One region of the Microcoleus sp. F10-B2 genome, then DNA from elsewhere that is predicted to be linked to it. Evidence: riboswitches for the same ligand, from Rfam matches in the RefSeq annotation. Region 1 holds a riboswitch; each other region holds the start of a gene.
The links. A riboswitch is a leader RNA that binds a small molecule or an ion and turns the genes downstream of it on or off. The one in region 1 is predicted to bind cobalamin.
Positions count from the first base shown of each region.

Region 2: it holds a riboswitch for cobalamin, as region 1 does, so the genes downstream of both, QUA99_RS10650 (hypothetical protein) here and QUA99_RS15730 (DUF1636 domain-containing protein) in region 1, are expected to answer to the same signal.
Region 3: it holds a riboswitch for cobalamin, as region 1 does, so the genes downstream of both, QUA99_RS10680 (energy-coupling factor ABC transporter permease) here and QUA99_RS15730 (DUF1636 domain-containing protein) in region 1, are expected to answer to the same signal.

Region 1 is NZ_JAUBTB010000036.1:36,880-47,778, reverse strand. Features, by position in the region: gene QUA99_RS15750 (ATP-binding protein) at 1-368, opposite strand, end outside; gene QUA99_RS15745 (slr1659 superfamily regulator) at 517-861, opposite strand; gene cynS (cyanase) at 1,431-1,874, shown strand; gene clpX (ATP-dependent protease ATP-binding subunit ClpX) at 2,234-3,613, shown strand; cobalamin riboswitch at 3,762-3,908, shown strand; gene QUA99_RS15730 (DUF1636 domain-containing protein) at 3,931-4,341, shown strand; gene cobW (cobalamin biosynthesis protein CobW) at 4,632-5,666, shown strand; gene QUA99_RS15720 (GTP-binding protein) at 5,999-6,970, shown strand; gene QUA99_RS15715 (WD40 repeat domain-containing protein) at 7,160-8,215, shown strand; gene QUA99_RS15710 (metal ABC transporter permease) at 8,645-9,481, opposite strand; gene QUA99_RS15705 (metal ABC transporter ATP-binding protein) at 9,674-10,393, opposite strand; gene QUA99_RS15700 (metal ABC transporter solute-binding protein, Zn/Mn family) at 10,484-10,899, shown strand, end outside.
Region 2 is NZ_JAUBTB010000021.1:14,433-25,331, forward strand. Features, by position in the region: gene larC (nickel pincer cofactor biosynthesis protein LarC) at 1-792, shown strand, start outside; gene QUA99_RS10620 (NB-ARC domain-containing protein) at 1,294-2,640, opposite strand; gene QUA99_RS10625 (glycoside hydrolase family protein) at 3,035-4,402, shown strand; gene QUA99_RS10630 (hypothetical protein) at 4,626-5,093, shown strand; gene QUA99_RS10635 (hypothetical protein) at 5,369-5,647, shown strand; gene QUA99_RS10640 (ATP-binding cassette domain-containing protein) at 5,718-6,566, opposite strand; gene QUA99_RS10645 (methyltransferase domain-containing protein) at 6,682-7,548, opposite strand; gene QUA99_RS10650 (hypothetical protein) at 7,568-8,008, opposite strand; cobalamin riboswitch at 8,171-8,315, opposite strand; gene QUA99_RS10655 (Uma2 family endonuclease) at 8,354-8,932, opposite strand; gene QUA99_RS10660 (ABC transporter substrate-binding protein) at 9,141-10,556, opposite strand; gene QUA99_RS10665 (ABC transporter substrate-binding protein) at 10,664-10,899, opposite strand, start outside.
Region 3 is NZ_JAUBTB010000021.1:27,132-38,030, forward strand. Features, by position in the region: gene cbiQ (cobalt ECF transporter T component CbiQ) at 1-779, opposite strand, end outside; gene QUA99_RS10675 (energy-coupling factor ABC transporter substrate-binding protein) at 854-1,186, opposite strand; gene QUA99_RS10680 (energy-coupling factor ABC transporter permease) at 1,190-1,909, opposite strand; cobalamin riboswitch at 1,971-2,117, opposite strand; gene QUA99_RS10685 (Uma2 family endonuclease) at 2,292-3,053, shown strand; gene QUA99_RS10690 (hypothetical protein) at 3,053-3,292, shown strand; gene QUA99_RS10695 (FAD-dependent oxidoreductase) at 3,296-4,876, shown strand; gene QUA99_RS10700 (DUF2834 domain-containing protein) at 5,316-5,648, opposite strand; gene QUA99_RS10705 (pentapeptide repeat-containing protein) at 5,708-7,840, opposite strand; gene QUA99_RS10710 (hypothetical protein) at 7,856-8,281, opposite strand; gene QUA99_RS10715 (hypothetical protein) at 8,280-8,729, shown strand; gene QUA99_RS10720 (Uma2 family endonuclease) at 8,832-9,479, opposite strand; gene QUA99_RS10725 (FAD-binding domain-containing protein) at 9,593-10,899, opposite strand, start outside.

The sequences.
Region 1 (10,899 bases):
TCTATGATCTTCGGGCGATCGCTCGGGTTGACGTAAAAGTCTGGGGTGCTGCTGCCGATCAATTCTTCGAGGGGCATGTTCAGCAGAGAAGCCAATTGAGCGTTGGCATACAGAATTAAGCCGTCCGAGAGGCGAGAAACCAATACCGGAACGGGAGTTGCTGAGGCGATCGCCCGAAACTGCTCTTCGCTTGAGAGCGCTGCCACCTTAGCTTTGCCGAGCAAGTCAGCTTCCATGGTATCGGAATGTTCGGTGGTAGTCTGCAGCAAAATTTCTAGGTCAGCCTTTTCGCCCTTCAAGTTTTCAAGTTCCGCACTCAGTCGCTGAACGTCCAAAAGTAGCTGTTCTCTCGATGGTTCTTCCTGCATAGCAATTGACAATTGGTAATTTTTAGTCTGTTGAGAGTTTTTTTACGATTTGGTGGTAACTTAACTGTGACTTATTCCCATTAACTTGGGTCGCCCAGATCTTGGTGCTCGGACTTAGCCTGCACTGATTTTTACATTTTTCGATTTACTATTCTAATTCTAAGTGCAAGGAAGGCATCAGCCGCTGCAAGTTCTTGAGGGATTTTCCCTGCCAGGGTATGTGTTTAGAGCCTTTTATGGCGATTTTAATATTTTTTTGCTGGCGCACTTTGATGACAAATTTTGAGACAATGTTAATTCCAGAACTATTTAAAAATTCTAGTTTTCGCAAGTCTAGAGTAATTGTGTTTGGCGAGGATTCAGCCACTTCGTTGAGCAGATCGACGATCGGCGCGTATTCTTCCATCTGGCTGAGCCGGAACGAGCCGCAGCAGGTCACTGTTTGGGTAGCGCGATCGTACAGGATGGTGTAATCTTTGGTCTGAATCTCCATACTTTTGTCAGTTGCCGATTGTCAGAGGTAAAGGGGCTTTGGCTGTGGGAGCGAAGATTGAGCTTCACGCTAGCACGATAAAAATTCGGTCGCTTGCCGACTGCCTTTCCCTGTGTAACTTGTACTGCATATACTGCTAACTGTACCATTGCCCCAGGGAAGTGATGAGTTATTTTTTTGGGATTTATCCGTTGTGATACCGGTTAAAAAAAGAATGCAACTGTTGAGTAGCTCTCAACCCTGGCAGTCATCAGTCGTTGCCAATCTAAAATTTACAATCTAAAATCAAAAATTGTATGAGTTGTGGGGGGGTGATGAGGGAGGAGATCAATGAAAGCAGCCAAGCTAGAAATCTCTGTTTTGAGGCTCTCTTGCTGCGAGGCAAGAGGCAGAAGGAAGGAGCCAGAACAAGTGTTTTTACAAATATGAGACGCTCCCGTTGATGAGAGCTGCTTTTGCTGAAGTTCCGAGTTATCAATTCTGTTTTTTTCTCAGCTTGGTATTGACAAAAATACCAAAACATGAGAAAGATTTAACATCTGGCACAGTAGTTAGTTGGAGAAGATTTAATGGCAATTTCAGAAATTACAGAAAAACTTTTGGCTGCTAAAAAAGCTAAGGGAATTAGTTTTGCCGACTTGGAAAAAGTTTTGAGTCGCGACGAAGTTTGGATTGCGGCGGTTTTTTACCGTCAAGCAACCGCATCAGAAGATGAAGCCGAGAAAATTGTCTCGGCTTTGGGACTAGACAGTCAGACGGCTGCGGTTCTCTGTGAACCTCCGTTAAAAGGTTCTTTGGATGCCTCCGTTCCAGTTGACCCTCTGATTTATCGTTTCTATGAAATTATGCAGGTTTACGGGATGCCGCTCAAAGCAGTGATACACGAAAAATTCGGTGACGGGATTATGAGCGCGATCGACTTTACTATGGATGTCGAGAAAGAAGCAGACCCAAAAGGCGATCGAGTGAAAATAATTATGTCGGGAAAATTTTTGGAATACAAAAAATGGTAAGCCCGTGCCACTTTACCTTCAAGTGAAAATTAAAAATTCAAATTTGCTCGAATGACTAATGACTAATGACTAATGCCTCAAAAGTGTTAAGTTAGAAATAGAGATCGCGAAGCTTGACTCCGCCAAAAAACGGAGACAAGCCCCCGACTTAAGTCGTGCAGATACCCAAATTTTAGACCCTAGTTCAGCTCCAAAATTTATCTGTGGAGTAAATCTAAAATCTAAAATCTAAAATCTAAAATCGACTGACTGGCTTGGGTGTCGGATCGGGAAACCTTTCTAGGGCAAAGCTAAGGTCGATCGCGCGGCAACTTCCCCAGTAGAAACAAGCAACCGCAACCGTAAAGTAAGAGGCAAATATGTCAAAATATGACTCCCATCTGAGATGCTCCTTTTGCGGCAAGTCGCAAGAGTACGTCCGCAAGTTAATAGCTGGGCCCGGCGTCTACATTTGCGATGAATGCGTGGAACTGTGCAATGAAATTTTAGAGGAGGAGTTCTTTGACTCCAGCAAAACAATTGGTCAACAGATTCCCCAATCAGAGGTGCGAGAGTCTCAGGGACAAGGAACGCGGCGCCCGGGTCGATCGAACAAATCGAAAATTGTTTTAGGTCAAATTCCAAAACCGACAGAAATCAAGCAGCATTTAGACAACCACGTCATCGGCCAGCACTCAGCAAAAAAAGTCCTTTCTGTAGCAGTTTACAACCACTACAAGCGCTTGAGCGTTGACCAAGTTAAAGATAGCGACAAGCCTTCCCCCGACAGCGATGTGGAACTGCAAAAATCCAACATCATGCTAGTGGGCCCCACAGGTTGCGGTAAAACTTTGTTAGCGCAAAGTTTGGCGCAAATGCTCGAAGTCCCTTTTGCTGTAGCGGATGCGACGACGCTGACTGAAGCTGGATATGTCGGCGACGATGTAGAAAATATCTTGCTGCGGTTGTTGCAAATGTCCGATTTTGATGTCGAATCAGCGCAGCGGGGCATTATTTATATTGATGAAATTGACAAGATTGCTCGCAAAAGCGAAAACACTTCGATCACTAGGGATGTATCGGGAGAAGGAGTGCAGCAAGCGCTGCTAAAAATGTTGGAAGGAACGGTGGTTAACGTGCCCCCGCAAGGCGGCCGCAAACATCCTTACCAAGATTTTATTCAAGTTGACACTAGCAAAATTCTATTTATTTGCGGCGGTGCTTTTGTCGGTTTGGAAAAAATAGTTGAACAGCGTTTGGGCAAAAAATCTTTAGGCTTTATTCAGCCAACAGAAAGCGACAGCAACTCAACTTTGCCGGCGAAAGACAAGCGGGCCGCTGATATTTTGCAGCAGGTACAGCCGGACGATTTAGTCAAGTTTGGTTTGATTCCTGAGTTTGTCGGGCGGATACCGGTCGTGACGGTGATTTCGCCGCTGGATGAAGCAGCTTTGATGCAGATATTGACCGAGCCCCGGAATGCGCTGGTGAAGCAGTATCAAAAGCTGTTGAAGATGGACAGCGTGGAGTTGGAATTCCAGCCGGAAGCGCTGCGGGCAATAGCCCAGGAAGCCTACCGGCGCAAAACCGGCGCGAGAGCTCTCCGCAGCATTTTAGAGGAGTTAATGCTAGATGTGATGTACGAGTTGCCTTCTCGCAAGGATGTGGCTCACTGTAAGATTACTCCTGAAATGGTCGAGAAGCGATCGACTGCTGAATTGCTGTGGCATCCCGCATGGAGGCAGCACGAAACTGCTTGATTTATAGTCTGCAGGGTGCGCGCCTGGCACCCTACAAACTACTAAATCAGTCCCCAGAGTTATCCCTGCGGTCGCTTTCTCCAATCTGAAATCTAAAATCTAAAATCTAAAATCTAAAATCTAAAATCGATTGGCGGCAAGTGCGGTATGATGTGATTTCGCGATCGGTTCTAGCGGGGAGCAGCCGCTAGAGGAAACGGGGAAAGTTCGGTGCAAGTCCGGCGCTGTCCCGCAACTGTAAGGAAACCGTTAGGGTTTTTTAAGTCAGAATGCCCGCCGATATCTAACTCACTTTTGAACGCATCTGCGAGGTACGGATGATGGATGGAATTAACACGGCTGTACGCACAAAGCACAGTCTATTTGTTTGCACTGCTTGCGCTAGTGTTTGGAAAAACGGCAAGCGAGAAGGCAAAAGCGGCGGTCAACAATTAATGGAAAATTTGTCGCAACTCGCTAAAGATTGGGAGTTTTCCGATAAATTTGAGATTCAAGAAGTTGAGTGCATGAGTGCTTGCAGTCACTCTTGTGCGGTGTCTTTTGCTGCTGTCGGAAAGTACACTTATCTGTTTGGCGATTTACCAGCAAATGAGTCGGAAAGCGTCGAGGCGGTACTCGAATGCGCGGGTCAATACTATGCTAAACCGGACGGTTTGTTGCCTTGGTCTGAGCGTCCTCAAGCTCTGAAAAAAGGGGTTTTAGCAAAGATTCCACCACTACCAAATTAGATAGGTTTGTAGTAAGGGCTTTAGTTTTTTGCTTCTCGTTCCCAGGCTTTGCCTGCTAACGCATACGCAGAGGCTCTGCCTCGTATTAAAAGCGCTCCTTTGTTCCAGCGAGGCAGAGCCTTTATAGCAATTTTAAATGAGTAGTAAATTTTTTACCCTACCCCAACCCTCCCCTTACTAAGGGGAGGGAGTAAGAAATTCAAAAATGATTTAGGATTGCTACAGATTAGCATTCCCAGGCATAGCCTGGGAACGAGATATCCCATCACCAAATAAGCACAAAATTATCAATGCACAAAATTCCTGTTACTGTCATCACTGGTTTTCTCGGTAGCGGCAAAACTACATTAATTCGCCACTTATTGCAAAATAATCAAGGTCGCCGCATTGCTGTTCTGGTTAACGAATTTGGCGAAATCGGAATTGACGGAGAACTGCTGCGCGATTGCCAAGTTTGCGACGAAGAAGAAAATGTTAGCAGCAATATTGTTGAACTAACAAATGGTTGTCTTTGCTGCACTGTTCAAGAGGAATTCTTGCCGACTATGCAGGAATTGTTGAAGCGCAGAGAACAAATTGATTGTATCTTAATTGAGACTTCGGGCCTCGCACTTCCTAAACCTTTAATTCAAGCTTTTCGCTGGCCGGAAATTCGCACCGGTGCTACTGTGGACGGTGTTGTTGCTGTTGTCGATTGCGAAGCTGTTGCTAGCGGTACTTTTGTCGGTGATATCGATGCTTTGATGGCACAGCGGCAGGCTGATTCTAGTTTAGATCACGAAACTCCGATCGAGGAATTGTTTGAAGACCAGTTAGCCTGTGCCGATATGGTACTTTTAACGAAGGTCGATCGGGTAGATGCGGAAACTCACAAGAAAGTTCAAAGCTGGTTGCAGCAAGAATTGCGTCCGAGTGTGAAAATTGTTCCCTGCAAAGCTGGCGAAATTAACCCTGATGTGCTAATGGGATTTAATGCGGCGGTTGAGGATGATTTGGAGTCTCGCCCAAGTCACCACGACACTGAGGAGGAACACGAACACGATGATGATATTAACTCAACTTACTTTATTGCCGATCGCGAATTTGAACCTGAAGCTTTGGTGAAAAAACTGCAATCCTTGATGCAGCAGGAGGAAATCTATCGGATTAAAGGGTTTGTAGCGGTTCCCAAGAAACCGATGAGGATGGTGTTGCAAGGTGTGGGCGATCGCATAGAATATTTCTACGATCGTCCTTGGCAACCTTCCGAACTCCGCCAAACCAAATTAGTGCTGATCGGTCGAGAGTTAGAACGAGAGCAAATTGCAGCTATGATTAACAATTAATTGTCATGAGTCATTAATCCTTAGCCCCATGGGTAGACCTCAGAAACCGGGTTTCTTCCTATATTTCTCGTTCCTGTTCCCAAAACTCGTAGAAACCCGGTTTCTAGCCCCATGGGTAGACCTCAGAAACCGGGTTTCTTCCTATATTTCTCGTTCCTGTTCCCAAAACTCGTAGAAACCCGGTTTCTAGCCCCATGAGTAAGCCTTGAACCAAAGACTGCGTATTCCTCTAGTTAAAAACTCTTAACATTTTTTAATATACTTGCTACTAGCAGCAAGTTTGGTATAAAATAGCGATAATGGTTATCATTGTACAATAATCGAGGTCAAGTATGGTGACTGCTAGTGCGATCGAATCAGTTCCTGTTACCGTTCTCACGGGTTATCTCGGCGCAGGCAAAACTACGCTACTGAACCGGATTTTAACACAGGAACACGGCAAAAAAGTTGCAGTCATCGTCAACGAATTCGGCGAAGTAGGCATCGACAACCAACTGATAATAGATGCCGACGAAGAAATTTTCGAGATGAACAACGGCTGCATTTGCTGTACAGTCAGAGGCGATTTAATTCGGATTATCGGCAACTTAATGAAGCGGCGAGACAAATTCGACCACATAGTCATCGAAACCACAGGTTTAGCCGACCCCGCACCCGTAATTCAAACATTTTTTGTAGACGAAGATATGCGGGACAAATTACTGCTAGATGCAGTTGTCACCGTAGTCGATGCCAAGCATATCTGGCAGCACTGGGACGCAGACGAAGCTCAAGAACAAATTGCCTTCGCGGATGTAGTTTTGCTCAACAAAACTGATTTAGTGACAGAGGAAGAATTGGCAGAATTAGAAAAGCGAATTCGCGCCATGAATGCAATGGCAAAAATTCACCGCACCCGCAACGCTGAATTACAAATGGATGCTTTGTTGGGCGTCAAAGCATTTGATTTGAACCGGGCATTAGAAATCGAACCCGACTTTTTGGGCGAACACACTCACGAACACGACGAAACAGTTTCTTCCGTAGCAATAGTAGAATCCGGTGCTATTGATGGCAACAAATTCAGCGATTGGATTGAGGAATTGTTGCGAACTCAAGGGCCGAATATCTTTCGGACAAAAGGCATTTTGAATGTCGCCGGAGACAACAAGCGATTTGTTTTTCAAGGAGTACATATGGTGTTCGATGGCCGGGCGGATAGACCTTGGAAAGCTACCGAAACTCCGAAAAATGAACTCGTATTCATCGGTCGCAACTTAAATGAAAATCAATTGCGAGAGGATTTTTGTAAATGTCTGGTTTAACTGACATATTGAAGCATTTTTAATAAGCATTTTAGGAACAGGCAAGATGCCTGTTCCACAAAAAGAAAATTCATCTTTTGTGAAACGGAACAGGCAAGATGCCTGTTCCACAAGCAGAAAATTCATCTTTTGTGGAACGGGCATCTTGCCCGTTCTTAAGAATATTGCAACATCTCAGATTCAATAAATATGGGTAACAAAAAGACAAATAAAAGTGAACTAACCCTGCAATTTCACGCTAAAGAAATGCTGTCTGACTATGTAACTTCTGTTACTTGGTCGCCGGACGGTACAACTTTAGGAGTCTGTTCCGCTGCGGGCGAAGTGATGCTGGCGGCAGTAGGGGCAGTTAATGAATTGTCCTTGCAACCGCTACAAACTGCCACGGGTAAATCAGCCGATTGCTTGTCTTTTTCCCGCGACAGTCAATTCCTAGCTGCTGGCGGACAAGATGGAAAAGTGCGAATTTGGCGCGTTAACTCTGGGGAATTAATTGCTGCTTTGGATAACCAGCGCGTCTGGGTTGATAAGTTAGCTTGGAGTCCCAACTGCAATCAGTTAGCTTTCAGTATGGGTCGCTGCGTTCAAGTCTGGAATGCTGAGGATAATGTTGTTGAAGTAACGCTGAATTTCGACTCATCATCTATCTTAGATTTAGCATGGCATCCTATGGTTCAATATCTGGCAGTTAGCGGCTATCAAGGCGTCAAAGTTTGGCATGGCGAAGACTGGGACGAAGACCCGGAAATTTTATCAGTACCTTCTGCAACCGGCGCAATTGCTTGGTCGCCACAAGGGGAATATTTAGCTTGTGGCAATATGGACAATACTCTCATTGTTAATGAATGGGGCAATTTTGAACCGTGGGTAATGCAGGGTTTTCCGGGGAAAGTTCGGGAGTTAGCTTGGTCGGATAAAACTAATTCTTTGGGTGCACCTTTGTTAGCTGCTGCGAGTTCTCAAGGCATTTCTGTCTGGGAAAGAGACGCTGATGAAAGAGTCGGTTGGGAAGGTTGGGGGTTAGAGGTGCATGAAAAAGTGGTAAATGCGATCGCCTTTCAACCTACCACATTTTTATTAGCTTCCGCATCCGCAGACGGTCAAGTTTGTTTGTGGTACGAAGCAGAACAATTGCTGCAAATTCTAGAAGGTGCAGAGGGCGGTTTTTCCTGTCTCGAATGGCATCCCGAAGGCCAGTTTCTGGTCGCTGGCGGCTGTCGAGGCGAATTTCTGGTTTGGTCATAAATCTATGGGCGGTAAAGGCTTCGGGCGGCGCTAAGTTCGCATAGGCATCCATTTGACCAAAACATAAAAATTGAAAACTTTAGGACTTACCCACGGGTGCCGAGAAACCTGGTTTTTCGAGCGTCTACTTCGTTGCAGACTGCATCGAGTAAAAAACCCGGTTTCTGAGCGTCGAATTGCGTCCTGGACTGAACTTGCTCTTTACAAAATCCTAGATTACTATATAGCAATCCTAAATGATTCAGATAAATTTGTAGGGGTAGTGCCTTTCTTTGCCTACCCCCTATCTATCGGGGAACCGGGCGTGGGATTGCCCCTACAATAATTATGCAAATGATTTAGGATTGCTATAAGTAGGGCGTTAAATTACTTTTTGCGTAAGTAAGCGTAAAAAATGCACAACAGATAGAGCCTGTGCATCCAGGAGTTTTATCCTCTCTTTCTTGTTAAAATCCCTTGACTGGGACTGAACAGCAAAGCTACTAAAAATAACCCAAAAACAACTAATACAATTGCCGCACCAGAGGGCATATTCAAATAATAGCTGAGATACATACCAGTCACGCTAGCGGTAATTCCAATAGTAGCTCCCAATCCCATCATTAAATGCAGCTCTTTTACCAACAAATACGCCGTAATTCCCGGCCCGATTAACAGCGAAATTACTAACAGCGCTCCCACAGTTTGCAAACTCGCAACAATCGTCAGCGTAATCGCCGAAATCATCCCGAAATAAATCCAGTTTACAGGTAAACCGGACGCTTGCGCCCCCAGCGGGTCAAAAGTATAGAATAGCAGTTCTTTGTAAAGGAGTTTAACCGCCACCAAAATTATCAAAGTTATGACAAAAGTCTGCTGCACGTCAGCAGGTGCAACTGACAAGATATTCCCAAACAGAAAACCGTCTAGGTCTAATTTGGTTGCCCGCAACAGGCTAATCAAGGTGACGCTAATTGCTAAAAATGTAGATAAAATTAATGCCATAACGGCATCTATTTTGAGGCGCGATTGCGATTGAATCCACGCCATAATTACCGCGCTGATAATTCCCGATATAAACGCGCCGATCGAAATATTGAAACCTAAAGAAAAAGCTACTGGCAATCCTGCTAATACTGAATGGGCAATCATGTCAACCATCATTCCCATTTGCTGTACAATTAAATAAGATCCAACAACGGCGCAGAGAATTCCTAGCAAAATGCCGACGGCGATCGCATTTCGCATAAACTCGAATTTTAGCGGCTCAATTAGTAGGTTTAACATTGAATTAGGTCAATAATAGGATTTTTTCCACTACAATCAACTGCACAGGCGGGACGCCCGTGCCACCATCAACTGCACAGGCGGGAGGCCCTTGCCACCATTCACTGCACAGGCGGGACGCCCGTACCACCATTCACTGCACAGGCGGGACGCCCGTGCCACAATCAATTTTAAAGATAAATCTTTTTTTGCTTACGCTGAAACTAAACTTAAATCGTATCCATAAGCTTTTTGAATATTGGCTGCGGTGAGAACTTCTCGGCAGGAACCTGTTGCAATTAACTGCTTATTTAGCAATAATAAATTGTCGTACTGTTTTAAAGTTTCGCCTAAGTCGTGGCTGACGACTAGCAATGTTTTATTTTCTGATTTGAGTTCGGCAAAAATATCGAAAATAATCTCTTCTGTTGCTTTGTCGATCGCGTTAAAAGGTTCGTCGAAGAAGAATAAATCGGCTTGTTGGGCGATCGACCTTGCTAAGAAAATCCGCTGTTGCTGTCCGCCAGACAGTTCGCCAATTTGCCGATCGCGCAAATCCCACATTCCCACCCGCAGCAAAGCAGCTTTCACCAATTCTTGCGACTGCTTCGAGGGACTGCGAAACCAACCAGTCTGGACAGTTCGCGCCATCATCACCGCATTCCACACCGTAATCGGATAATCCCAGTCAATTTGCGATCGCTGCGGCACGTAAGCCACCCGCGACAACTGTTCCTTCAGCAGCCGCCCCTGATATTTCACCAAACCGCGACAGGCCGGGATCAATCCCAGCATCGCTTTCACCATCGTGCTTTTCCCCGCGCCGTTGGGGCCGAACACACCGGTTAATTGCCCGGATTCTAAATGGAAATTCACGCTGCTGAGGGCCGAAATTCCTCGATAATTGACAGCTAAGTCTTGCACTTCCAGCATAATTCAAGCTTTTGAGAACGATTCTTGTTCGTACCTACTAGAATAGGATAACTCGAAAAAGCAATAACGATTATCGTTCCAAAGGTAAAAATGTTAAAGAAGTTGCCTGGAAAAACCCGCAGATTTTGCGGTGCGGCTGTTTTGGCAATTGGCTGCGGAGTGGTTGGGTGCAGTGGAGGACAGAACGCAACCACTCCGGCGCCAGAGAGTCCCGCCGCCAACTTGCCAAAAGTCGTCGCCACGACTGGCGTTATCTGCGACCTAACTAAACAAATTGCTCAAAGTTCGATCGACACCACCTGTCTCATCAAGCCCGGAGACGACCCCCACGCCTACCAAACCAAGCCGGAAGACCGCAAAGCGATTGAAACAGCAAATCTGATTTTATACGGCGGCTACAACCACGAACCCAGCATCATTAAGTTGATTCAATCTAGCAGTAATTCTGCACCCAAAATCGCCGTACACGAACTCGCTGTTCCCAAACCGCTGATGGGCAAACACGA
Region 2 (10,899 bases), on a different contig from region 1:
GCGGCCCACGGTAAGTTAGCGGTGCCGACGCCGGCGGTGATGCGGTTGTGGGAAACGCACCGAGTGCCGGTTTATAGCAACGGGATCGATCGCGAATTGTGCACGCCTACGGGAACTGCGATCGCCTGTACTCTCGCCTCTGCTTTCGGCCCACCACCGTCGATGCAAATTCAGGCGATCGGTTTGGGTGCAGGTTCTCGAATGCTGGCAATTCCTAATATTTTGCGCCTCTGGATTGGGGAGAAGGAAGAGGGGGAGAGGGGGAGAGGGGGAGAGTGGGAGAGTGGGAGAAAGACGGCTACTAATTCCCGATTCCCCATTCCCGATTCCCAATTACCGATTACCAATTCCTTAGAAACTATTGCGGTATTGGAAACGCAGATTGATGATTTGAGTCCGCAGGCGATCGGCTATGTTTTTGATGCTTTGTTTGCCTGCGGAGCTCTGGATGTGTTCACTGCGCCAATTGTGATGAAAAAGTCGCGGCTGGGGGTTTTGTTAACTGCGATTTGTCATCCCGAATTTGAGGATGCTTGCGAAGCTGCGATCTTTCGCGAGACTACTACTTTGGGAATTAGGCGATCGACTCAACAGAGAACTATTCTGCACCGGGAAATCCAGGCAGTTCAAACAGAATACGGTGAAGTGCAAATAAAAGTTGCGAAGTCTGGACAAACGATTGTTAACGTGCAGCCGGAATACGAAGATTGCGCGGAAATTGCCAGACTTAAAAATATTAGCTGGCGGGAAGTTCACCGCTTGGCGCTGGAAAGTTGGTACGATCGCACTTAATCAGTTCGCGATCGCACTCCGACAAAGAAACCGGGTTTTTTACCGAATCTGCGCGCCACAACGCAGTATTTTCGTAAAAAACCCGGTTTCTGACCACCCCTGCGTAAATCCTAAGAGCAATCAAGGCCTCTGATATCAATTCCGGTTGCATCGGAATTAATATCACCCAAAATCACGACACGGCAGTGCCGTGTCCCTACAATAAATCTGGCGTAGGGACACGGCACTGCCGTGTCCTGGCTTATCATTTCGGCGCAGCCGGAATTGATCTGATATCGGTTTTGAGATGACTGGATAAATTCAGCAGATTAACCGCAGCATAATCTGTCTGGCTTGCTGTTCGATCGCGCAACTAAGCTAAAATATTGCCGAGGTGCTGTTTGAGTTGAATTGCAGTTGCAAAATGGGTTAAGAGACATTCAATTAAAGGATACAAAATCAGTTTAATTTATGAGTCGCCGATCTAGTCTTGGGTTTAGGATTCAATTAAAACATGAGTTTTTATGAGTTAAGTTTGTTTGCGATAATTTCTTGCTCAGCAGTTTGGAGCAAGCGTTCTCTGACATACTCGACGATCGCAGGCTGTAGCGTTAAACTTGTCGGTGCGGTATTGTCGGGCGATCGCCGATTTTCGATGAGCGATCGTTCAGCCAGCCCCTCCAATGCTTCCATCAGTTGCCGTCCCGAAACTTTGGGCAAAATTTCCGCTTTTAACTTCGCAGGGGTCGCTCCTTCTTGATTGATGGCGATCCAGTACATGATTTGTTTTTGCAGGGGTGACAAGCGATCGAACTGGCGATCGAGCAAATCCCAGAAATCGCTAAAAACAGTATTTTTTTGCACTAAAAATGCGTGAATATCACCACCAAAAAGTGTTTTAATAGTCGTTGCAGCAAGTTTGAGGGCGAGGGGATTGCCGCCAAAGTAATTGACAATATCTTGACACTGCAATAGCGTTGCCTTTAATCCTTTGGCCGCGAGGATTTGCTGGCATACTGGCGGTGAAACTCCGAAGAGTTTGAGCGATCGCACGGGTAAATTTTCGCCCGATCGCACAGCAAACCCCCCCGGTTGTTCTCGTCCGGTTAAAATCAGACAACTTTGGTGAGGTTCGTCAGCAATGCGCGCCAATAACTGTCGGTAATCTTCATAGCCTTGTTGATATTGTCCGCTGCGATTTCCCCCTTGCAAAATCGACTCCAGATTGTCTAAAATTAACAAACAGCGTTTTTGTCGCAACTGTTCCATGAGAGCATCAATAGAGTGATTGTTTGTGGCTGATGAATTAGTTAAAATCGGTAAAATATTGCTGAGGATAACATCTAAGGTTGGTGCTTGCTGCAAACTCCGCCAAATCACAAATTCAAATTGAGATTGAATTTGCTGAGCGAGTTTGACAGACAGAGAAGTTTTGCCGATACCGCCAAGTCCAAAAATACCGATCAGACGAGTAGAATTGCCGCTAATCCAAGTTTCTAATGTTTCGAGTTCCTGTTGCCGGTTGTAAAATTGGGAAACATCGATCGCTTCTCCCCAATCTTGAGTGGTGCTATCTGCTTCGCTAGCGTGCAAGATGCCCGCACTGCAATGCTGGTAGCGGCGCAAGACTGCTTGAAGATTTTGCTTTGAGACTTTTTCCCCAAGAATTTGAGAGAGATTTCGCCACAAATGCGAACCGACGTGTTTGATATGGTCGAGTTCGTAAGCTAAGCGATCGGCTATCTCTTGATAAGAGTATCCCTCCCAAGTTTCCAGAAAGACGCGGGATTGAATGTCATTGAGTTTTTGCTTTTTGTTTGCGGATTGTAACAGACTATCAACTAGGGCGATCGCCTCTTGTCCTTTCATAGCTTGCCAATTTGACCTATTCAGTAAATTTACTGATGTTTCATGAGTGCGAGTTGCTGTTCAGGAAAGAAAACAAATTGACTGAATTAACCGCAAGGTAATCCCTTTTATACTTGGCGGTTTAAACCGATACTAAACAAGCTTTTGTTCGCATTCGGAGACTGAAAAATAAGGGGGATATTTAACCCGGATTTTGGATGAGGTTAATTGCACAATCTCAGATATCAAATCTCAAATCGATTGAGTGAATTTACGTAAGTTTACAAAACCCTGTCACTTTTTCTCACCGGCAGGGCGATCGGGGGGGTTTATTCTTTGAATTAAGGCAGAGCAAAAGTCGCTCAGACTGTTGAAATTTAAACTTCATTCAAGACATTGACACTAGAGGAAAAATATGAAACCTTCTAACGAATGCTTTGAACTAATCAAAAAATGGGAAGGACTCCATAAAAAGCTTTCTGATGGACGGATTAAAGCATACCTAGATCCGGTTGGGATTTGGACAATTGGTTATGGCTCTATTGAGCATTTGGATCTCAATAGACCGATTGTAGAGGGTGATATTATCACCCGAGAAAAAGCAGAGCGATGGTTACAGATTGAAGTTCGGGAAAAAGCAGAAGATGTTGAGCGCTTATGCAAAGTTTCGCTCAAGCAGTGTATGTTTGATGCTCTTGTTTCCTTCACTTACAACATCGGGATTGGTGCATTCGGTGAGTCAACTCTGTTGCGGGAGCTAAACAAAAGCAATTATGAAGGAGCAGTCAGGGAATTCGATCGTTGGGTACATGGTGAAGATAATGGCACAAGAAGACCATTCCCAGGATTGGTCGATCGTCGAAACGACGAAGAAAAATTATTTCGGCGCGATGGTTTTTCAGATATAGATGCAGCAATAGGCTTTGTCACAAAGCCTAAAGATTTGGCTCAACCGCCGAAGGGAGATTTTCCCTATAAACCTGCTCCCGTACCATTACCGTTCACTCGTACCCTTCAGAAACGACATATTGGAGAAGACTGTTACATACTTAATTGCGCTCTAGCAGGACTCAAATTTCTTCGTTTAGGTTCTCAGCCTAACGAATTTACTGACATTACGGAGAGCGCAGTCAAGCTTTTTCAAACCCGCGAAGTTCTTAGCCGAGTTGATGGAAAAGTAGGGCCAGAGACAAAGAGAGCAATAGAGAATGCTCTCAAACGTGCGCGTGGAGAGATATCTGTACATTCATCTGGGCTAGATGGAGGTGTATACTGCCGTCTCACACGTACACCAAGAGATGCCTACGAAGGACTTGAATGCTGCAAACTCGATTTCGTAAATCCTCAAGGGAATGTAGTTGTTGATTCATTAGACGTTATTTCTGGTGTACCGGGTGCTCAGAGATTTTTAATGTGGGATGATCCTGAAAGTCAACCGGGCAATCTGGCACCTATCCCACAAGATAACTACTACATCTCGGATATCGACTGGGCAGGTGGCAAAGACAATTACAATGCTTCACACCCCATAGATGGAGATGGACTTGGACCTGTATGGGTAGAGCTGGTTAAATCACAAAAGGCTAAAGAAAGTTGTAGGCTAAAGAATATTGGCTGTCGCGATGACTTCGGCTTTCATGCTGATTGGAACTGGATTCAAAGTGGTAGAAGCGCAGGCAGTGCAGGATGTGTGTGTCCTACTACAATTGATGATTTAAGAAAACTTGTGAAATTGCTCCGCAAGTACGATCCACGCCTGTTAGTTGTGGACTGGGGACTGTAGATATTTTTAAACATTTAGGAGGTTAATCAAATGCCACATTCTTCTAGCCTTGAGACTAAACCAAATTCTTCTGAACACGGAAAAGAGTAAGTAAAGTTGAGTTATATGGATGATTAAAGCAGCCGGACGACGTGCTTGTAAAATCTGTTGTACTGACTGTTCTCAGCATAAGGTGCATCTACTTCAAATTGGTGCAAATTTTAAAATGAGAGGAGAATAAAAAATGCAATCTCAATCTGTAATTCCAGAAAAAACAAAATATTTAAAGAATGAAGTTAAAGAATCAAGTCGATCTTCACTTGAGGACAAAAGACAATATTTAGAGAAGGAAGTTAAGGAATTAACTCAAGAAATGACTCGGCTCAGACGAATCAATCGGAACTGGGATGGAGGTTTGACAATTACCACGATCGTTCTTACTTTAATAATTACCCTTTTGTCTACCTGGGATCGAATAGACGAGCAAGACAAAAAGATAGCTACTGGCATTCTAGGCGGAGTTATCGTTGCTATTCAATCAATTGGAAACGCATTTCCCGTTAAACAAAGAGCGGGAGCCTATCGTATTCTTCAAGCGCAAGCTAATAATTTGTTGACTGATGTTAAGTATGTAGAAGGTACAGAAGAATTGAAGGCTCTTGAATCTCAGTTTTATTTATTAAGAAGTGATGCAGCAAAAACTGAAAGCTAGTAGATGGAAATCGGGCATTTTTGTTAATTAATAACAAGAAATATCGCCATATTTATCGCACGCCATCACCCATTTATTTCCTCACTAAATAACCGGAAATGAATCTGGCAGGTGCGATCTCAATTTCTCCTGATTCAACAATTTACCCATTTAATTAATAGTTGACTTTCCTGATGCAAGAAATCCCGGAAAAAATTAATGCTCAATTCAAAAAATGGCATCAGTATGCCTATATTTTCCATTTCATTTATCTGTTTTTGGGAGTAAGTTAAATCGTGTCATCTTTACTTGTGGCGACCTTTGTTGAAGAACTCGGAACTCATCGAACAAAAGTGCTTTCTGCAATTAGCGCAATTTCATTAGCCTTGATTAACACAACAGATGTTAAACGAAAAGGCAATGGGTTTCGTCAAGCTCAAAGACACTTAAGAGCTGAATCAATAAGATTTCACACTGGTAGTAGCTCACCCGAAAAATTAGTGGCAGCTTTCGCCGACGCAGAAGCGATGATAGGAGAAGTAAATTTTGACCCAAAAAAGTTATTTGAGGATTAGAAGATATGCTTACAACTGTTATAACATCTATCATCACAGCTTTGGTAACTGCAATTATTACTACTGATGATTAAAGCAGCCGCCGCGCTTGTAAAATCTGTTGTTGCAACAGCTCAAAAGTGTGCTTTTTTGAGTTATCATCTTTCTCAACGATCGCCCTTATTTGCTCCATCAGCTCGATCGCCAGCGGTACGCCAAGCTGCAATTGTTCCAAAACCTCCCGCTGAGCAAAAACGGTTTCCGGTGTTCCTTCTAAAATTAGTTTTCCTCGATCCATTACAAACACCCAATCAGCCCAGCGGTAGATGAAATCGAGGTCGTGACTTGCTAAAAGGATCGTGGTTCCGGCGCTGTGAATTTGTTGGAGTAAACCGATCAATTGTCGGGTGTGACGCGGATCGAGATAGGCGGTAGGTTCATCTAGCAGCAGCAGTTTGGGCTTGAGAACCATGATATCGGCGATCGACACCCGCTTTTTCTGCCCCAAACTGAGATTGTGAATTGGTTCGCGGGCGAGTTCGCTTAGATCGAATTGGTCGATCGCCTCTTGCACCATTCTCGCAATATTCGGTTCTGCCAAACCCAAATTGTACAACCCGTAGGAAATATCTTCTTCTACCGTCGAAGCTACTAATTGATGTTCGGGATTTTGAAAGACGAGTCCGATTTGTTGGCGCAGTTGCATCAAGGATTTGCGATCGTAGCGAAAGGGTTCACCTTGCCAGCTAATGATTCCCTGTTGCGGTTGATATAAGCCATTTGCTAACAAAAAAAAGGTAGTTTTGCCACAGCCATTTTGACCTATCAGCCCGCACCGTTTCCCAGCGGGGACTTTTAGATTTAAACCCTGAATTGCCACTCGCGAACCGCAGGGATATGAGTAGGAAGTGCGATCGAATTCGAGAATCCATTCAGACATATTCGTTATTTTTTATTTTTTATAGCCTTGTTCCCAGGCTCTGCCTGGGAATAAATACCCGGAGGCTCTGCCTCCAATTACCGATTACCGATTACCAATTTCCATTGTATTTGTGTCAGTTTTCATCTATTTTTGACAACTGCCAAAGTTGAATTTCATAACACAAATGCTGCTCAAAAAGTTGGCCCGCCTCCAATCCTTCAACCACTAGCTTCTTGAACCAGCGACGAAATATCCAACGCAGGAATTTGTGGACTGGAGGAACTGCGATCGCAATCAAATCCGCAACATAAATCATTGTGTTCAGTCCAAACCTGCGGAAAGTATCGACATACAGGTCAATCGTCGGTAAAATATGAGCCGAAATATCCTCAGTTTTTACTACATTGAACCCCGCTTGCATCAATGCAATCTGAAGCTCTTTCACCACGTGACAGTTAGAAAACATTCCCTCTGTATAGTTAACATCAGAGCGCATCATATCGGCAAGCAGTACATAACCACCAGGATTGAGGGCAGTGGCAGCACCCTTAGCAATATCAACAGCCGACATATACTGGCTACTTTCGCTAAAGAGAATAAGATCGTAGAAATGGGTTGCTTTGAAGTCTTCAAACCTCGTGAGGTGGAAAATTGCCCGATCGCCCGTACACTGAAGAAAGCGCTGTTGTTGGAACGGATCGGGTGCGAGCCCCTCCACTCCAAAACCTCGATCGAGCAAATAAGCCGCATTTCCCCCTATCCCGCATCCTACATCCAGCACGGTTTTGATGTCTTTGGGGATAAAATCCAAGAGTTTATCTGTGTAAGCTTGCTGAGCGACGCGCAATCGTGCGATCGTCAGTTCCTCAGCGGGCACAGGTAGGGTTTTCCAATAGCCGTAGTGAAGGTAGGGCGAATCTGTCAGACCCAAATAGTAATTAAGCGCTGCATTTTGGTAGCGAGTTACTTTGGAAATTTCGATTGATTTTGGCTGCGACATTCGGAAAATTTAGTAAGTTTTAGGATTTTGGGCAGAGTTGAAATTCTTCCCAGCGCTTGCATACCTGTTCATAGCACTCAACAGGAGAAATTGCCAACTTTTGCAACAAATTGATATCAATCTGAGCGTTGGCGATCGACAAAAATATAATTGCTTCCTTTGGTTCGTAGCCAGCAATGATTTGGAGCAGATTTGAAACAGTGTTCTCCTCTATTTCTAGTTGTTGCAAATAAACGGTTGCCTCCAAGTCGGAAATAAATTGCAGATCGTACTTTATAGTATCTACGCTCCAATTCACAGAGCCGTTAATGGGAGTATTGATTTTGCAAGCAACCAAGCCTCGTCCTCGATGCAAAAAACCGTTCCAAGCAGTATGTCCGATCGACAAAATATTCTGATGAATAAACAAGTTTTGCCAGTAGCCAAAACTACCCTGCCAAACACTATCTTCCACTCGCATTTCTTTTCATTTCCCTTAAAATAAGATACCCTTTAGAACACAAATCAAATTACATCAGCGTTCATCTGTGTTTATCTGCTGATATCTGCGGTTAAAAAATCCCAATCCAATAATAAAAAAAATAATAAACTCACCATCATCCATACCTCGCAGATGAAAAACATGATTGTAAACAAATCGGCGGGCATTCTGACTCAGAGAAGCAAAAATCTCCTTACAGTTGCGGGACAGCGCCGGATTCGCACCGAACTTTCCCCCTTGCGTCTGATGGCTGTTCTCCATCAGAGCCGATCGATATACGGGAATATTACCACTATTTGGAACATTTGACAAAAAACCGTCCGCCTATTCACCAAACTCAATATTTTCATACAAATCGGCCAGCGAAATTTCCACAGCAACAGATGTTAAACTCAGCCGATCGCCCATACAGCTATATTCCGAAAAGATCCACTTATTCGCATCAGTTTTAGAGTATTGCTCCACCTGTAGCCGATATTGGTCGATTAATAAATATTCCTGAAAACTAGGAATACTGCGATAGGCAGCAAACTTTTCATCGCGGTCATAAGCTTTAGTACCTTTAGACAGCACCTCAGCAATTAGCAGCGGATTGGTAATTGTATCCGTCCGTCCAGATTGCAGCTCGATCGGTTTCGCCACAACCATCATATCTGGATAAGTATAATTGTTAAGCTGCGGAACCCAAAGTCGCTGATCCGATGCAAAAATACTGTAAGGTTTACCCTTGAGACTCACCCTCAAAATAGCATTTAAGATGCTGGTAATTTCATTATGATTCGGTGTGCTGCCAGCCATCAGAACAATCTCCCCATTGATAAATTCATGCCGATCCTGAGAATTGATTTCCAATTCTAGATATTCCTGGGCCGTGTAGGTTTTGGTTTCAACTGGCGCGATCATACACAACGCTCTCCTTTAATCTACTCATTTCATTTTATATTAAAAATTTTGCTAATTCAACAGAAAAGTAGATTTTAATCATGCTAAGAAACAGGCAAGATGCCTGTTTCACAAAGAGGGAATTTTATTGTGGGGTGGGCAGGAAAGCCCGCCCCTGAAAGACTTATTGAGAATGTGCAAGATGTGAGTGCGATCGCACTTAACAAACTTACCGCAACGGGACAAAGTTATAGCCAGTGCTTCCTCCTTGTTTAACTTGCACTAAAATCGGCTTACCAGCCCGATCGCCTGTGGACAAAAACTTCACATCCTCGCTCGATCCTGCGGCCGAGAAATTCGGATTTCTGAGTGCTTGTTGCAACCCTTCCCGCGTATTGCTTTGCCCCAAGCCAGCGATGACAGCTTGAGTAGCGTCAAAACTCGTTGCGGTTCGCCAATTCACAACGCCTCCCCAACGCTGACTGGCATTTGTAGGAAATGGATTGTTGGGATTAGTTTCAGGATGCCAGGGAACGGGCAAAACAAGCCCGTCAACGTCCTTTTGCCCGTCTTTTAGCGTTTGAAAGGTGTAAAGAGTTGAACTGCTGTAAAGCGCTAATTTGCCTTGATTTGCACGGGCTAGATCGATCGCGCGATCGATGCGATCTACGTGGGATGCTACCATCAATCCTTGTGCACCTTGGCTAACAGCATCCGCGATCGCAGTGTTAGGATTAAATGTCGGCGCTGACAAGTCGCAGACAGTAGGAACTAATCTGCCACCTGATGCTGAAAGAGAAGCAATAAATTCATCCCTAAACGAAGCCTTGCCAGCAGCTTGAGAGTCGTAGCAGAAGGCTATATTGGTTTTGCCGACTTGTTTGACGATATACTCTGCTAAAGGAGCCGTCATCGATCGAGTATTGGGGACTGTCCGAAAAATATAGCTGCCAAAACCTGATAAATTATTCGTACTGCTGGTAGGTGTAATCATCACCAGTTTCTTTTCCTGATAAATTGGAGCGGCTGCTAAAGAGGCATTGCTGTCATTATGTCCGATTACCGCTAGAATTTTGGGGTCATTTGCTAATAGTGCCGCAACTTCTTTTGCAACTTCTGGACTGTTATTGTCATTGACAATTTCTACTTGCAAACCGGCACCGTTAATTCCTCCCCTAGTGTTGATTTCATCTTGAGCTTGGGCGACACCTCGGAGGATTTCTTGGGCGATGTTGGGGTTGCTGCCGCTCGGCACGCTGACGGCAATTTTCAGAGAAGTGCGATCGCTTACTCTCGCATTATTCAAATAGATTACCGTTTCCGGGTCGTTGCGATTTTGTTGCAGCGAAGCCTGAAATTTTAGAACAGCTTCTTTGTAATCTCCTTTGGCAAAAGCTGTAACGCCTGCTTGCTTTTCGGCTGTTGTTTGCGATGTCAGCAATATCTGATTTCCTAAACTCATGCGAGTTGCGATCGCACCCGATGGACTCGCACCCGATGGACTCGTTCCCGATCTAGGTGTATCTGAACTTGTGGATGCGAATAAACCGGGAAGGAACTTGTATGCGGCCAACCCAATTAAGCCGAAAATGATTATAAAAACAATGGGCGGTGGACTTTTTCTTTTGTTAGTATCTTGATACATGATTGGTTCTCCTTATTTTGATATTATTTGGAGCCTCTTCCTCCGGGTACGCATTCCCAGGCTCTGCCAGGGAACAAGAATAATTAGTCCGATCGCACTTAACAAAGTTACCGCAGCGGGACAAAGTTATAGCCAGTGCTTCCTCCTTGTTTAACTTGCACTAAAATCGGCTTACCAGCCCGATCGCCCGTGGGCAAAAACTTCACATCCTCGCTCGATCCTGCTGCCGAAAAACTCGCATTTCTGAGTGCTTGTTGCAATCCTTCCCGCGTATTGCTTTGCCGCAAGCCAGCGATGACAGCTTGAGTTGCGTCAAAACTCGTTGCGGTTCGCCAATTCACAA
Region 3 (10,899 bases), on a different contig from region 1:
AACAAAGTTAAAACCGTGCAACCAAACACGGCTTCCAATGTATATCTTCGCGAAGGTTTATAAGGGTAAGAATTCCAAACGCGCAGTTCTCCATTAAAGCCGCGCGACGCTAAACTCAGCGAGACTTGACGGTAGTTTTCCAAAGTTCGCTGAAGCAATTGCCCGATTAAAATGCCTAAACTGTGCATTCCCAGTTTCCAAGTGCGATAGCCGCAGCGGGAGTTTTGGGCTATCCAAAGTTCATCGGCGATCGCCAATAAGCTAAAAATAAACCGATACATTAGTAATAGCAGTTCTGTGACCAACTCTGGACAGCGTAATTGTCTGAGAATCTGCAAGATTTCGGTAAATGGAACCGTCAAGAGGATGAAATACATACAGCTTGTCGATGCGAAGGCGCGGGCAAACAGCAAGCTCACTTGGTATATGCCAGAGCGGCTCACATACAGATAAAAAGTGCCGGTGCTGATGCCCCAACCTTGCCAAATATCCCACCCAATTGCGGGGATACGATCGCCCGCAACCGCACCCAGCGCCAAAGCAGGCAAACTTGTCAGCAAAAACATCAACGGTAGCGACAGCAACCGCAAATACAGTTTCCCCGGAATCCCTGCATAGACGACGATCCAGACGGCCAACCAAAGGGCGATCGACAATTGGACGATCGCCCCAGAAACCAGAGACAGAATTAAAAGGGCGATCGCAAAGGATAACTTGTGAGATGGCGGCAACCCCCGCAAGCGATTTGTATAAGCCAGACTGTCAATCTGATGGTTCATTCCAAAGTCTTCCAGTCCGCGCAGGCGGACTTTGTATGTGCAGAAGCGAATTCTATTCGCCGTTTATTCGCCATTTATTCCGACGGCGATTCATCATCAGATTTATGAGATTCCGTGCGCCCCTTGTACAGCCCGATCGCATACCCAATTACGCCAGCCCCTAGCGCCGCTTGAGTCGCAAACAGCAAACTTTCAATTTCTCCGCTAGCAGGCTCAAAAAAGTGGTTAAACCAAGGTTGATAGTCAGGTTGAATTTCCGCAATCGCTTTCTGTGCTTCCCCATCCGCTCCGCCGTATTCACCCCGGACAAAAACTAGGGGCATAACGGCAAGCGCGATAACAGCAATTACCAACATCCAATTTTGTTGTGAAGTAGCTTGCTGATTTCTTGTGTTTTTTTGACTCACGGCTTATGACTCCTGTCTCAATAATTTCAAAGTTTCCAACTCCGGCTTTCCGTAAGAATGCAGCCAATTCCAGACTAATACAGTCAGCAATCCCTCACTAATCGCCAGGGGTACTTGAGTGATAGCAAAGATGCCAGCAAACTTGAGAAACGAAGCCATAAAACCGCCGCTTGCTGCGGGAAAAGCTAATGCTAATTGAATCGAAGTCGTCACATAAGTCAGCAAATCTGCCAAAGCTGCCCCACAAAAAATTGCCGCCCGCTGCCTGCCAGTTCGCAACAGCAATTGATAGATAAAATAGGCAGCGAAAGGGCCGACAATCGCCATCGAAAACATATTCGCTCCCAGGGTTGTCAAGCCGCCATGCGCTAACAGTAACGTTTGAAACAGCAGAACTAAAGCCCCCAGTACCGCCATCACCGAAGGGCCGAACAAAATTGCACCCAAACCTGTACCCGTTGGGTGAGAACAACTGCCCGTTACCGAGGGAATTTTTAAAGCAGAAAGCACAAAAGTAAACGCACCCGCCAAAGCAAGCAATAGTTTAAGTTCCGGGTGTTCTTTTGTAATGCGAGTAATCGATCGCAAACCTACTGCAAAAAAAGGCAACGCCACCATCCACCAAAACGCAGCCCATTGCACCGGCAAAAAACCTTCCGAAATGTGCATAGCTGCGGCGGGCGTTGCCGAGCCCAAGACAATATAACAACTCAAGCCAGCCATCAATCCCAAGCTGACCAATTTCCGATTTCCGGTCTTCACGCTGAACCTCGCAGATGAGACTATGTAAATTAACACATCGGCGGGCATCCTGACTCAGAAAGCGACATGACCTTCATTACAGTTGCGGGACAGCGCCGGACTTGCACCGAACTTTCCCCGTTTCCTCTAATGGCTGCTCCCCATTAGAACCGAATCGTTAGGCTTAGTATAGTCGATCGCGTAAGTCTCAGCAAATATTTTACAAAAATTCATTCAGATTAACTCAGTCAAAATTACCTATCCTATTTTCTTTTTTTCCTTCGCGTCTTCGCGGTTCGTTCAATCAATACTATCGCCAAACAAATCAACGGTATAATATTAATTAGTTTTGAGGAAAGCCACCATGTTAGATTACAACTTTCCGAGGCACTGGCCCTCAGCCGACGAACTACCAGACTCAGATGAAACACCTGTGGATAACGAACTGCAAGAATTAATACCGGGATTGCTAAAAGCAATCTTGCTGATACTTTGGTCAGAACGCATGGACTGGTTTTTTGGTATAGATATGGGTATTTACCATCACCCAGAAAAACCTGCCATCGTGCCAGATGCTTTCTTGAGTTTAGGTGTAGAAAGATTTTATGATGAAGAATTGCGTCCCAGTTACGTGCTGTGGGATGAAAATGTTTTGCCGACTTTTGTGCTGGAAGTAGTTTCCCCAACTTATCGCAAGGAATACAGCACAAAGTTGGAGGAATATCAAGCTTTAGGCGTACTTTATTACGTCATTTATTCTTCCCGCCGCCGCCGTAAACCCCGTTTGGAAGTACATAAGTTAGTCAATGGGAAGTATGAATTACAGCCAGGACATCCAGTTTGGATGCCAGAAATTGGTTTGGGGATTGGTTGTGAAAGGGGAAATTATTCTGGGGTGACAAGGGAGTGGTTGTATTGGTATGATGCCAATGGAAAACGTTATCTGACTCCTGAAGAACAGGTGAAAGAATCAGCGCAGCGCGCCCAACAGGAATCGCAGCGCGCCCAACAGGAATCGCAGCGCGCCCAACAGGAATCGCAGCGCGCCCAACAGGAATCGCAGCGCGCCGATCGATTAGCTCAGCGATTGCGAGAGTTGGGGATAGATCCTGATAATCTGAGTTGATGGCAATCAAGAGCACCAGACTGACGGACTCTGGACGCTTAGAAACCGGGTTTTTCAACCGAGGTCGATCGTCCTCAACGAAAGCTTTTCTGGAAAAAACCCGGTTGCTGCATCCAGGAATATGTGAATATTTATCGCAAAAATCAGGAAAGATGCAGCTAGATTTGAAAAAAACAGAGAGTTTGACGGAAAACATTGAGATGCAGCTCGAAAAAATGACAATCAGCAGAGGTTATTAAACAATGGTCGTGGATCTGCGTTCTTACGATGTCATCGGCTTTGGTGATGAAGTTCCAGGAGTTCTAGCTGTTATCTCGGCGGCCAGAGAATATCGTCGCCGCACAAAGCGTTATCCGCGAGTTCTGCTGATGTCTAAAGGAAGCTTGCAAGAAGGAATTGGCGGGCATTTGGTAAGAGGCGGCCTTGCTTATTTAGATAGAAGTCAGATTAGTGAAGAACTTCAAAAATCTTTAAATTTAGATATCTTTGGTTCACCGGCGGCAATCTATAAAGAGTTCCTGCAAAAATCCGGTGTCACCGCAATTGCACTTGACCCCCGCAAAGCCAGTGCAGCGCTGAAAGAAATGCTGTTACAAGCTGGAGTCGATATCCTCAGCAAAGTAGAAATTCAATCAGTCAACAAAGAAGGTCAGAAAATTGCCAGTATAACCACATCTAAAGGCATAGTTTATGCCGGCAAGCAATTTATTGATGCCACTGTCAATGCCGAATTAGCTCAAGCCGCCGGCGTGAGAAAGCTGAAGGGATTTGAAACATTTGGTCTGCCTAATTCAGAACTTCCAGTCACCCTCGTTTTTGAAACCCAAGGACTCACTGCAAGAGCACTGAAAGAACTCGATTACATTTATCTCAAACGCTTCACAAACCTCGCCGATTCCGAGAGTCAATATTTTTTGCTGTACGCAGCAGGCAAGGATGCCAAACTAGCAGAAGAACTTCGGCGGGAAATGATCGACACTAGAGGCAATCTCAAAACTCTGTGGGCGGGTAACGATTACATAGATGTTCGCTCGCCGGCTCTGTCTGTAGCTTACCACTCCTTTAGAGGAATAAAACTATCTTTTCCTGAAACCGGCGTAATTTTAGATGAGGGAAATATAGCAATACTTCCAAATCAAAGACTTTCGTGGAATGCGATTTTATTTGCAGTCAGCGCCAGCGAAGCAGAAGCCTTAGCGAGAAGCGGAAGCAAACCCACGGCTAATATGCAAAAGGAGATGTTATTTCTTACAACTTGGCTGAGGAGTTTGGGGGCTACTTCTGTTACTTATGCCTCAGAACTTTATATCCGACACGCCGGCAATGTGACGGGAGTTGTAGAACCTTTAACTGGCGCACAAATGCTGTTAGGTGGCGTACCAGTTAATGAGGCACTGGCAACATTTAGCTATCATTTTGATGTCCGCGGAGGCATCCCGGGTATTGGCGAGAAAGCAAACAGTTTAGGATGGTTTAAAAGTCTGAGTTTTAAACAGCCTATCTTTAATATTGGCATCCGCCACGCATTAATTAAAAACGTTCCTAACCTGGCAGTAGTCAGTCCGTGTTCTGGATTTGAAGGGTTGGCCTGTTCTGTCGGCAGAATAGTTGAATTCAACGCCGCAGTTGGTCAAGGTGTGGGTATCGCTGCGATTAATGCGCTTCTAAATAACAAAAATCTAGCCGATGTATCTAACCGAGAAGTGAGACAAGTTCTCGCTGAAACAGGTCAGCTACCTAAAATTTTTGGAATTCCAAATAATAGTGATGGAATGCTATTGGCGCAATTTGAGAATCTTGTCAGTTCGGATGCTATTGCGTGATATCAATTCCGGTTGCACTCCTCCGGAATTGTTGACTGTTGAATGTTGACTGTTGGCTGTTGACTGTTGACTGTTGGCTGTTGACTAAAATTATGCTTTCCTGACAACTAGCTGTTTGAAATTTGAACAAATACCGATGCAACCGGAAAGGATATAATAGCAATTTCAATAAACAATGCAGTAGTAGGTTGGGCAGGGGGAATGAAACTCAAGCCAAAAGTTTTTACCAAAAAATGAGTGAAATTGCTATTAGTATTATGCCACATCGAATGACAACCATTAAGTTGGTTTGTAGTGAGGAATTTAATCCTCATAAAATTCTGAGCACTTCCGCCGTCACTACAAACCTATAACGGTGATTTTACCGGAAATTGTACAATACCTCGATCGCCTGCACCGAATTATTGTGCTGCGCGGCACTAACCGGTTAAACAACTTTTCAACTTGAGACTTCACTTGATGTTTCCAGCTTGGTTTCCCGCACAAACAAGAAAAGCGGGAAAGCACATGAAAACGAAACCAGCACACCCAGAAGTATGTACAGCCCTACAAAACTTATATCCAATCGTTTTGACTCAGCGTAAATCCAAGTGCTTCCTGCTAGAGTTGCGATAAACAAATCTAAACTTACCGATTTTGCAGCAAGATTAGCCGAACTCTCGTTTACAAAGTCGAGCAAGCCAGCATGGCTAAAAAACTGTAAGTTATAGTACCAAGGCAGCACAAGCCCCAGAATTGCTAGGATGAGATAAATGATTCGCTTAACGCTCATAATTTTACCCTACCAGTTCTTTGCTCAACTGTATTACCCTACTCGCTAACAACCAATCCTTACTTTTTCTGCGGGCACTTCGGATGAATCCCCCCCTGCAAACAAATGTAAGCAATTTGACTTTTATCTAAATTTTTAGCCTCCGCAAAATCAACTCCTTGGAACCGACCGGATTTACTACCAGTCGGACTTTGAATAAATTGATCCGGAGCTGTTTTCCCCAGAAACACAGCGCCTTTAAAATTCGCTCCCGCTAAATTCGCGCCCCTGAAATCAACAGAACTCACCTCCGCATTCCGAAAATTCGCATCTTGCAACCGAGCATCTTTTAAATTCACGTTGGCGAGTTTAGTCGAACTCAAATCGGCATTTTGTAAGTTCGCGCCGCTCAAATCAGCACCGGACAAATCAGCACCTTGCCATTCCGATTTAGACAAATTTGTCAAGGACAACTGAGCGCCTTGAGCCTTCACTTTGCCCAAACGCGCACCTGACAAATCTGCTCCCGACAAATTCGCGCTTCCTATATCTGCCCCGGTAAAACTTGCATTTTTTAACAGTGCTTGCTGCAAATTTGCTCCAATTAAAATAGCACTGCTAAAGTTAGCTGAATTCAAATTGCCGCTTGACAAATTAGCTTTGTTCAGGACAGCGCGCACAAAAGTAGTCCGGTTCATTACAGCACTGTTCAAAGACGCCCCGGTCAAATTTACTCCTTCCAAATTAGCGCCGCTCAAGTCAGAAATCCAATCGTCAAAGGTAGCCGGACGCCTGTCTTCGCCGGTGCCGTAAAAGCGAGCTCCCTGCAAGCTGGCATTGGTTAAATTGGCATTTCTCAGCTTAATTCCCGACAAGTCAACTTTGTTTAATACTAAAGTAAACTGAGACGGGCCGGCAGGGCTTTGAGCTAAATCCGTGCGGCTGAGATCCGCGCCGTTGAGCTGGCTGCTATACACTGTGAGAATTTTGCCGATCGCCCTTTGTACTGTTCGCTGGCGGGCGGCCGCTAAGTCGCGTTCCGGCGCTTTGCCGCCGAAGCGCAGGGAATCGAGGTCGTTGCTGAGGGCTTGATTCAACCGCTGCAACTCAGGCAAAGCTTTCGGCCCGCTACTGACTAAAGCTTGCTGGATCGCGTCCAGCATGGCGCGGTTGTCTTCTTGAGCGAGCAAATCCGCTAGCAGCGGTACGGCGCGGGAGTCTTCCACCGCCCCCAAAGCCAAAATTGCCGATCGCCTGCCCGCTGCCCCGCTAGCTGATGTGGGAGACAATTTGCTGACTAAAGCCACAAATAATTCGTCGTTCCGCTGCCGCGAATCCCGCATATTTGCTTGACTTTGAGTGTAGATGAGAGTGCCGACAAACAAAGTTAAAATCAATCCCGCGCTACCGATGGTAACTATCACTAAAGTTGTGCCCGGGTGTTGGCGCATCCAATTCCACAAACTGCGATTTACTTTCAGCCCGCTTTGTGGAGTCACAACCAAAGCCGCAATCTGCGCGTCTTCCTCAGTCCAATCTGGACTCTTGACAGGATTGTCAGACAGTTGATTCGATCGAGCGTTGACGACCAAAGTATTCGCGAGGCGATCGTGTCCCGCTTGCCGTTTGTAGCGCCACGCAACCGCGCCGTCTGCGAGCACTGCCAAGCCGCACAGCCCCCCTAAAATCACCAAATCCGGAAACGCACCCGTCAAGCGCCAAATGCCGTAAGCGACGCCCAGAGGCACTCCCCAGCGCCCCAAACTTTCGCGAATTAGCACTTGCCCAAAACCCGGAGGAGTACCAGACGCTGTGACAACTTTGACGCCGAACCAGCGTTTGGGGAGAGTTTGACCGGTTCTCGCCAGCAAAAACAGTTGCCACCCCGCTAACACTGCCGGTGCCAGCAGCGCCCCTGACCAGAATAGATTAGTTAGGGGTGCGACTCTGGGGCTGCGATCGCGCACGGGTATGCCCAAAGTACGGGCGACGGTTTCGGATGCTGCTGCTACTGAGGAATTGAGCGGCACTGTTTGAGATTCGCTGTTAACCAATGCCCCGATACTGAAGGGAACGAGGGCGCTGGCGGCAATTAACGAAATTTCCACGGCCCAAGCGCCGCACCTGCGAACCAGCAGTGGCATTTGCTTGGATTGTGTTTGCCAAGACGGATCGGGTTGATTGATGCCGCTGGGCGCGGTGGGGTTAGCCATATTTAGAAATTCCTATTATTTGTCGTTAGTATTTGAGGACTGGGGGGAAATTGCCAATTTATATGCTATGTAGATTAGCACTCCGAGAACGGCAAGAGTCATCAGCGCGGAAATTAGCTGTACGACGCTATTGAAGACTGTCAGGACAATTATCGCTCCGACGGCAAAGGCAGCCACCTGCCCGGGTTTGGGGAGTCTTTGAAACTTGTCGAGTAATTGATTGTATAAGGTTCCGAGAGCTTGATAGCTGTCGGAATTTTGTGTAATGAGTGGCGATCGTTCTAGTTTAGCTTTTAGTTCTCCGAACGCTTGCTGCCAATTGAAGTTATGTTGAGGATTCATAAAAAAATTCGGAAGTTTGTTTAGATTAATGTGTTCGGAACTGCCATTATCCCCTACCGTCAAAGAACTAGAACCAAATGCCATTGTGTGAGGAAACATGAAGATCCATTATCCGGGCGATCGCGGCAAACTGTGGTTTAGCTCGATCGTGACCCTAGCCTTGGCAATGATTTTAGCGGATGCCGGTGCCCTTCGGAGCCAACCGCTACAAATTGCCCCGGGATTTCCCGAACCGCTGGGAGTTTCTGGAGTTTCCGGCGGCCCGAACAATAGCGGCGACTGCGGTTTTGTCTCCCAAGCACCGAACCACGTCATCGAAGTAACGCAGGATTTGCCTTACTGGCGGATTGCAGTACAAACCGCTGGAGCTCCAAGTTTGATGATTCAGGGGCCGAGGGGGCGTTTCTGCGTGCTGCCGGCGAATGCTGCTGCGGGGAATGTAGAATTTTCCGGTTATGGGGACAAGGGGACTTATATTATTTTTGTGGGCGATCGAGCTCAAGGTCAACACCCTTACTCTCTCTCGATTTCCCAAAAGCGAAATTAAAAATACAGCGGGATTAGGACGCTTGCTGTGAGAAAATGGCTTTTTTGCGATCGTAAATAAGCCGGAGTTGTGACAGCAAGTGCGGGCAATAGGGATTTCATATCAATTTTGTATTTGGTTTTTCACCCACTTCCGAAACAATCTGAGAGTTTGACTCGTGCCCGCTGTTTGGCTTTGTTCGCAATATTGAGAAATAGCTTCAATAATTGGCAGGTTGGGAAAAATCGGACTAATTTCAGATTCAACATATTTCCCATCTTGAAGCACATTAATCAGAAGCTTGTTATTTTCATAGCGCCATATTTCAGGTACTCCCAAAGCTTCATAAGCGTCCAGTTGAGTTTTGGAAGTTAGATCGACTTCAATTGCTAAGTCAGGCGGCGGATCGACAGTTAAGTCGATCCGCTTTTTACCAATCATTAGAGCGTGATTCTGAATGTAAAAGCAGTTGTCAGGTTCAATTCCTTGTAACATATTTTTTCGTTTAAAAGTCGTCGAACCAAAACATTCTCGATCAATTTCAAGTTCTTCAAGTAATATTTTCACCATATCGCCAATGATTTCCTTATTGAATTCGTGTTCTGGTAGCGGCATCCTAATCTCCAAAGTTCCTTGACTGTAAGCTATTCTAGAGGCACGGTGTTCTCCCAACTCTTCTAAAATTGCCTCAAATTCCTGCCAGTTGACATCATGGAACAGCACTCTATGTCCTGGGGGTACACTGATTTGCCTTAATTGCAGCGTTACCATTTGAACCTCCGATTTATTTAAGTTTATTATAACTGATACCATCTTTTAAGTTGATGGTGTACAGCACCCCCTCAACTTAATTTACTGGTAAATATCGCCAAAAATCGAGCTGTCTAATCTGAGTTTTTTTGCTGCTTGTACAGTTCCTTAAACTTGCGCTGCTGCTCGTTGTGGTCTACGATCGGAGACGGATAAGGAAGAAGTCGGCGTTCTAAAGGCGAAATATTTCCTGTTAGCAAAAGTTTAGTATCAACCCGGCGCAATTCTGGAACCCAGTGCCGAATATATTCCCCTTCTGGGTCGAATTTTTGAGCTTGACTGGCGGGATTGAATATTCGCAAAGGTTTCGGGTCCATGCCGCTCGATGCGCTCCACTGCCAGCCGCCGTTGTTAGCAGAAAGGTCGCCATCTATCAATTTTTGCATGAAGTATTTTTCGCCCCACTGCCAGTTAATAATTAAGTCTTTGGTGAGGAAACTGGCGACTATCATGCGGCAGCGATTGTGCATCCAACCTGTCTGGTTTAACTGCCGCATTGCTGCATCGATAATGGGATAGCCAGTTTTGCCCCGACACCAAGCTTGAAAGAGCTTTTCATCGTTTTCCCAAGGAAAGTCTTTGAATGCTTGACGGTATGGGCCGTCTGCTAATTCTGGGAAGTTATACATAGCGTGTTGGTAAAATTCCCGCCACGCTATTTCCTGTTGCCAAGTGCGGATGCTTGTGCACGCTTCTTCGCTGCGGCAAGTTTCCATTACTATCTGGGTAGCTTGCCAAACAGTGCGGATGCCAATTGCACCAAATTTGAGGGCGGCGCTGAGTTGAGATGTGCCGTTAGTTGCGGGGAAATTGCGCTGTTCTTGATATTCGTAAATTGCCCGATCGCAAAATTCTTCTAATTTTTGTTGCGCTGCATCTTCTCCGGGTTCTATTACTAATGGGTTTTCCCAAATAAATCCCAAACTAGAGGCAGTTGGCAGTGTTTCAATTGCACCTGCTTGGTTGGCGACTTCTTGTTCTTCTGCGGTTAATCCGGTCATTAATTCCAGATAAGTTATCGGCAGTGTCTCTACTGGTTGGGCTTTGGGTTTACTGTTCCATTTTTTCCAAAAGGGTGTATAAACTGTGTAGGGAGTCCCTGTACCGCTGCGAATTTCATCGGGGGCGTGCAGGACTTGATCCCAGAAATTTTGAACTTTAATTCCTGCTTGTTGGAGGGCGTTTGATACGGACAGATCGCGCTGTTTTGCGTATGGTTCTACATCCCAGTTCCAAAATACTGCTTTGGCATTTATAGCTGTTGCTAATTTCGGTATTCCGAGACTCGGGTCATCTTCAATTATCAGCAATTGGCTGCCTGCTTCCCTGTAACGCGAGGAGAGTTTTTGCAAGCAGCCGATCATGTAGGTGACTCTGGCTG